One region of the Micromonospora sp. NPDC003241 genome, then DNA from elsewhere that is predicted to be linked to it. Evidence: riboswitches for the same ligand, from Rfam matches in the RefSeq annotation. Region 1 holds a riboswitch; each other region holds the start of a gene.
The links. Region 1 has a riboswitch for cyclic di-AMP ahead of ACWDVW_RS02565 (NlpC/P60 family protein). Riboswitches for the same ligand answer to the same signal wherever they lie in the genome.
Positions count from the first base shown of each region.

Region 2: linked by a shared signal. The riboswitch ahead of ACWDVW_RS13610 (C39 family peptidase) and the one ahead of ACWDVW_RS02565 (NlpC/P60 family protein) in region 1 are both predicted to bind cyclic di-AMP.
Region 3: linked by a shared signal. The riboswitch ahead of ACWDVW_RS09575 (coiled-coil domain-containing protein) and the one ahead of ACWDVW_RS02565 (NlpC/P60 family protein) in region 1 are both predicted to bind cyclic di-AMP.

Region 1 is NZ_JBSFSO010000002.1:179,224-181,397, reverse strand. Features, by position in the region: gene dcd (dCTP deaminase) at 1-223, shown strand, start outside; gene ACWDVW_RS02565 (NlpC/P60 family protein) at 279-1,319, opposite strand; cyclic di-AMP (ydaO/yuaA leader) riboswitch at 1,332-1,468, opposite strand; gene ACWDVW_RS02560 (NlpC/P60 family protein) at 1,648-2,174, opposite strand, start outside.
Region 2 is NZ_JBSFSO010000013.1:60,165-62,338, reverse strand. Features, by position in the region: gene ACWDVW_RS13615 (alpha/beta fold hydrolase) at 1-62, opposite strand, end outside; gene ACWDVW_RS13610 (C39 family peptidase) at 142-999, opposite strand; cyclic di-AMP (ydaO/yuaA leader) riboswitch at 1,225-1,366, opposite strand; gene ACWDVW_RS13605 (hypothetical protein) at 1,675-2,174, opposite strand, start outside.
Region 3 is NZ_JBSFSO010000008.1:135,784-137,957, reverse strand. Features, by position in the region: gene ACWDVW_RS09580 (YibE/F family protein) at 1-748, shown strand, start outside; cyclic di-AMP (ydaO/yuaA leader) riboswitch at 915-1,046, shown strand; gene ACWDVW_RS09575 (coiled-coil domain-containing protein) at 1,050-2,066, shown strand; gene ACWDVW_RS09570 (carbonic anhydrase) at 2,148-2,174, opposite strand, start outside.

The sequences.
Region 1 (2,174 bases):
CCCCGGCTTCTCCGGTCACGTCACGCTGGAGCTGTCCAACGTGGCCAACCTGCCGATCATGCTCTGGCCCGGCATGAAGATCGGCCAGCTCTGCATCTTCCGGCTCTCCTCGCCCGCCGAGCACCCGTACGGCTCGCTCGTCTACGGCTCGCGCTACCAGGGCCAGCGCGGCCCGACGCCGAGCCGCGCCTGGCAGAACTGGCGTACCTGGCCGACCCGCTGACGACCGGCGGGCCCGCGCTGCCGAGACGCGGGCCCGTGGCCGTCCGCCCGGCGACTCAGCCGGGCCGACCGAAACTGTGGATCGGACTGGTGTCCATCCGCTTCATCGCGATCGGCTTGCCCGCGCGGGAGGCGTGCACCACCCAGCCGCCACCGACGTACATCCCGACGTGGTGCAGGTCGCGGAAATAGAAGACCAGGTCACCCGGGCGCAGGTCGCCGCGACCGACCGAGGCCGTGACCTGCCGCTGCCGCGCCGCGTTGTGCGGCAGCGCCACTCCGGCCCGCGCCCACGCGGCCAGCATCAAACCCGAGCAGTCGTACGCGTGCGGCCCCTCGGCCCCCCACGAGTACGGCTTGCCGATCTGGGCGCACGCGAAGGTGACCGCCTCACCGGCCGGGCCACCCGGATAGGTGGCCGGACAGGGCGCCGGCCGCAACGGACCACCACCCCCGTCGTCGTACGCCCGCAGCCGCAACCGCTGCAACCGCTCGATCTCGGTGTCGATCTGCCGCCGCTTCCCGGCCAGGTCGGCCTCGGTGCGGGTCAGCTCGGCGATGGTGCGGTCCAGTCCGGCTCGGGCGGCGGCGAGTTCGTCCCGCAGTTCACGCGCCTGGCGTACGTCCTCCTGCTGGAAGCGGGCGTACCGGTCGAGCACGCCGAGCTGGGCGATGACCTCGCCGGGCGACCGGCTGCCCAGCAGCGTGTTCACGGCGCGGACCGGCTCGCCCCGGTACGCCCGCGCGGCCAGCGCGCCGACCCGCTTCATCGCCTCGTCCACCTGCTGTTGCAGCGGGGCGATGCGGGCGGTCAGGGCGTCCGCCTCCCGGCGGGTGGCGGCCAGGTCCTGCCGGGTGGCGTTGTGTCGTTCGATGACGGCTTCGAGCCGGTTCCAGTCCTCGTCGATCTGGCGCTCGATGTCGTCGACCGTGGGGTCGGCGTGGGCCGCCGTCGCGCCACCGGTCAGCAGAACGGCGGTCGCGGCGAGTGCGGCGAGTGCGGTGATGCAGCGGTACCAGCGGGATCGCGGCGCATCCGTCGTCGGGCCGGGCTTCGCCGACCGGTACGACGGAGGCCGCGGGGCATGGTGTGCCACCGGGCTGCGTACTCCTTCTTCCCAGACCGCCTACCGGGTTAGCTGACGGGTTCGGGCGGGAAGGGAACGCCCTACCGCGACCATCGCGGACTCACCCCGGAAACCTGGGTCCCCGGCTCGCTCGGACAGCGACTCGGCGGTGTCGGACCGTCACCGCCCCGGGTGGGCGGTCCTGCCAGCGGGCCAACGATTGACCAGCGTAGGGACGATCGGCGTCGATGCGCAACACACCCACACCGTCACTCTCGGTGCATTAATCCGACAACGCAGAAGGCCCCCGGTCGCTTGACCGAGGGCCTTTCGTCGTTCCTGCGTACGGGCTCAGGCGTCAGCCGGGTCGACGGAAGCCGGCGACCGGCATCGTCGTGATCGGCGAGACGTTGACCGGCACCCCGGCCCGAGCCGAGTGCACCATCTTGTTGTTGCCCAGATAGATCCCGACGTGACTCACGTCGCTGCGGAAGAACACCAGGTCACCGGGGCGGGCGTCGGCCCGGGAGATGGCCTTGCCCTCGCGCCACTGGGCACCGGTGAAGTGGGTCAGATAGATACCCGCCGCCTTGTACGCGTACTGGGTGAGGCCGGAGCAGTCGAACGAGTTCGGCCCGGTGGCACCCCAGACGTACGGCTTGCCGACCTGCGCGCAGGCGGTCCGGATGGCCGTCCGTGCCGCGTCGCTGACCACACCGTTGATGGTCGGGCAGTTGGTGGTCTTCACCGTGGTCACCGGCAGGGACCGCTCCAGCCGCTTGATCTCGGCGTCGATCTGCTTCTTCTTCGCCGCGAGCTGCTTCTGCTTGGCCTCCTGGTCGACGATCAGCGCGTCGAGCGTGGCCTTCTGGTCGTCGTACTTCT
Region 2 (2,174 bases), on a different contig from region 1:
CCGGTGCCACCCATCCCGTGCAGCAGCACCAGCACCGCCCGGTCGCCCGACTCCTCGCTCATGCGCGAAGTCTGCCACCTGGAGGTAAGGAGGGGTCCCCTGCTATGCACGAGGCGTTAGCAGGGGACCCTTCCTTACATCTCAGGAGGAGTAGCCGCGGGTGGCGGCCCAGTGGGCGAGATCGATGGTGGTCATCCAGTACGAGTAGTACGAGGCGTCGGCCGAGTCGGCGATCTTGACCAGTCGACCGTCGTCCTCGTAGCCCACCACGGCGACGTAGTGGCCGCCGGGGAAGGAGTGCCAGCCGCCGTCGGTGTCGGTGGCGCTGCCGGCCACGTTCACCACGACACCGCGCCCGTCGGTGATCGCCTCGACCACGTCGGCCTGGAGCTGGTCCATCTGCGCCGGGCTGGCCGAGCCGCCCGGCAACATCGTGGTCGAGTACGGCCCGCCCTTGACCGTGGCGTTGAGCACCCGGGTGGTGTCCTGGGCCGAGTTGGTGCCGGCGTACGTGGTGCCGAGCTGGGCGGCCAGGGTGTCCTGGTCACGGTCGACACCGGCGGCGCTGAGCGCGTTGCGTACCGCGGCCGGGCCGCAGTAGTAGCCGGTGGTTTGCGCCTGGAAGTCGTAGTCCAGGACCTTCCGCGCCGGTGCCTTCGGGGCGGCCTTCGCACTGGTGGCCACCGGCGAGGGGGCCGCCGAGGTGGCCTTCGGCGAGGGCGACGGCGCGGCGCTGCTCGGGGCCGCGCTGCTGGGCGGGGTCGACGGGGTCGGCTCCACCCGGGCCTCGGCGCGGGAGACCGCGGTGTCGCCGCGCAACTCGGCGACGGTGGTCGTGGTGTGCGCGGTGGCCGGGGCGTCCTCGGTGCCGACGAGTACGGCACCGGCACCGGTGGCCAGCGCCAGCGCAGCGGCCGAGGCGGCGACGACCTGATAGGGGCGTTCGGTGGCCAGCCGGCGTAGCTGGCGCGTGACGGTCTGCTTCACGGAGTCCTCCACGGGAGCTCAGGGAGGCACGGCGAACCGCTCCGGCGGTCAACTCGACAGGACCTGTCGAGGACCGCCCGAGTACGGGGACGGCCGTGCGAGGGGCTGCGCCCGGATGACCGGGCGGGGGCGGTGGCCGCAGTCAGCTCGTAGCCGACGGCCCGGCGAGCGCGGGCACCGCAGTGCCGTGGAGGTGAGGGAACTCAAGGGGTACGACGAGGGGATGCACGAGAGGAAGGCTCCTTCCGACACCGCCGACCGGGTTAGCTGACGGGTTCGGGCGGGAAGACGGCCCTACCGTGAGCCGAGGCTCGCGGATTCACCCCAGTGGTGCGGTGGGTCCCCGGTTCGTGAGACCACGATTAGGCGGGTCGATGCGGCGTCGCCTCCTGCGATCGGGTACCGCATCGGACGGGCCGACACTACTGGCCGGCCATTGCCCTGCCAACCCGCTCTGACCTGCGTAAACATGATCCAGGTCGATGATTTTCGGGCGTTCGGTCAGCGACGTCGCGCAACGGGACCGACGGCGATCGACGCAACAGGCGGTGACAGGGGGACCACCCGCAGACAATGTCTCCGGGCATCGCGTCACGTCTCGGGCGGTTCCCGCCTCGGCGTCCGTTCCGGCGAGGGATGTGACCGGGCTCACCCAATCCGGCCGGACTATCCGGTCGCCGAGCCGGGTCACCCCACGCGCGCCGGTCGCCACCGCAGGACCGCTGCGGCCGGACGTGCGACGGCGGTGACGGCGGGCGCCGGGAACGGGTTCGGGCGCAGGCGCTGCGCGGCGGCGTACGCCTCGGCGGAGAGCACCCGGGCCGCGTCGATGGCCAGCTCGGCCTCCCGCCAGGCGGCCCGTTCCCGCTCGGCGGCGACCCGGTACGCGGCCCGGTGGTTGTCGCGGACGACCCGGGCCAGGACGACCTCCTGTTCGGCCGGGTGCAGTCGGGGATCCCAGCCGGCCCGACGCGCCAGCACGTCGGTGAGCTGCCGCGCCGACAGGTCACCGCGCCAGTGCGCCTGCATCGCCGCGTGGTGCAGCCAGCGCTCCCGGGCGGCGTACTCGCTGGCGGTGCGCGGGGTGCGGGGAGCCGGCAGCGCGGTGACACCGGCAAGCCGCCGGGCCCGGCTCTCCGCCTCGTCGAATCCGGCCCAGGCCCGGTCGAGAGCGGTCTGAGCGGTAC
Region 3 (2,174 bases), on a different contig from region 1:
GTACCTGACGCACGGCATCTCGGCACAGACCTCGGTAGCCGTCCTCGGCACGCTCGGCAGTCTGGTGCTCACCGGCCTGCTCGGACTGGCCGCCACCCGGGCCACCCACCTGACCGGTTTCGGCAGCGAGGACGCCACCACGCTGTCCATGTTCCGGGGCGACGTCGACCTGCACGGCCTGCTGCTCGCCGGCATCATCATCGGCTCGCTCGGCGTGCTCGACGACGTCACGGTGACCCAGGCCGCCGCCGTGACCGAACTGCGCCACGCCAACCCGAGCTTCACCCGCCGGGAGCTGTACCGCTCGGCGACCCGGGTCGGCCGGGCCCACATCGCCTCGGTGGTGAACACCATCGTGCTGGCGTACGCGGGCGCGTCGCTGCCGCTGCTGCTCCTGCTCACTGCCGACACCCGCGCGCTCGGCCAGATCGTGACCAGCGAGTTCCTCACCCAGGAGATCGTCCGCAGCGTGGTGGCCACGCTGGGGCTGGTCGCCGCCGTACCGCTGACGACCGCACTGGCCGCGCTGGTGGTCACCGCCGGACGGCGGGACACGCCGGAGCCCGGCGGGTCCGGCGGCCACGACGACGGGCCGGACGGCGACGGCCCCACTCCCCCGACTCCCCGGCCCGGCACGGACCGGACCGAGGCCCTGCACGCGCTCAGCACCGCGCGTGCGCGTGACACACCCCCCGCCACCGGATCGCGGTGGCCCGACCCGGACAGGAGCACGGACACCACATGGTGACACCCCGCAGCGTGACCGCCCCTGCCGACACGGTTCGTGCCCGTGTCGTTGGTCACCCATCGCGATTACGAAATGACGCATCTAGCCGGGTTCGGGGCGTAGAGACCGACATGGACCGTCGGGTAACCTCACAGCCGGTCACCGACGAAGGCGCGCAGCGGCGCCTGCGGTGCCACCGCCCAATCGCCGCGAGGCGAGCCGGGGACCCAGGTAGGTGGGGTGAATCCGCGTCAGCGGTAGGGGCCACTTCCGTTCCGAACCCGTCAGCTAACCCGGTCGGCGGTCGATGGAAGGGAAAGAAGTGACGGCACCCCTACGCCGCTGGATGACACCCGTGGTGGCCGTGTTCGCCGCGTTCGCCGTGTTCGCCGGGCCCCTGCCGGCCATGGCCGCGCCGAACCCACCCGCGCCGGCCGAGCACGACGACGACCCACCGATGCTCAACGACCTGATCGAGTCGGCGAACCGCGACTTCTCCAAGGCCAAGAACCAACTGGAGAAGTCCAAGAAGCGCCAGCTCAAGCTCGACGTCGAGCTGCGCCGCGCACAGGCCGACCTCGACGCGCTCCGGCCGCAGGTCGCCGAGATCGCGACGCAGTCGTACCGCACCGGCCGGGTCGGTGCGATAGCGATGTTGTTGCAGAGCAACGCGCCGGACTCGTTCATGGACCGCGCGTCCGCCCTGGACGAGTTGAACCTGTTCAACGACAAGAAGTTGGGCGAGGTCAACACGATCCGGGAGCGCGCCGACCAGGCCAAGCTCGCCTCCGACGCCGAGGTCCGTGAGCAGCAGAAGCTGACCAACGACATGGCGCGCAAGAAGACCGAGGCGGAGAAGTCACTGCGCCTGGTCGGTGGCGAGGGCCTGACCGGTGGCCTGGTGGCCGCCACCTCGCCGGTCGCCCGGGTGGCGCCGAACCGCGCGTCCGACGGGAGTTGGAAGCCGGAGTCGTGCAGCCAGAAGGACCCGACCACGTCGGGTTGCATCACGCCGCGCACCCTGCACATGTACAAGGAGGTCAAGCGGGCCGGCTTCGACCGCTTCGTCGGTTGCTGGCGGCCCGGTGACAGGTTCGAGCACCCCAAGGGCCGGGCGTGTGACTGGTCGTTGCAGAACAGCGGGTTCAGCCCCTGGCACAACAACGACACCCGGATCTACGGCAACAACCTGGCGGCCTTCCTGGTCCGCAACGCCGACCGGCTCGGCATCTACTACGTGATCTGGAACCGGCAGATCTGGTTCCCGACCGAGAACAGGTGGCGGTCCTACAGCGGCCCGTCCAACCACACGGACCACGTGCACGTGTCGCTGCTCTGAGCACCGTCCGGGTGACCTGCGAGGGCCGCTCCGCCGTCTGGCGGAGCGGCCCTCGTCGTCCGTGTCGGGCAATCCGGCGGGTCAGCCCACGGGCGTGACCACACCCGC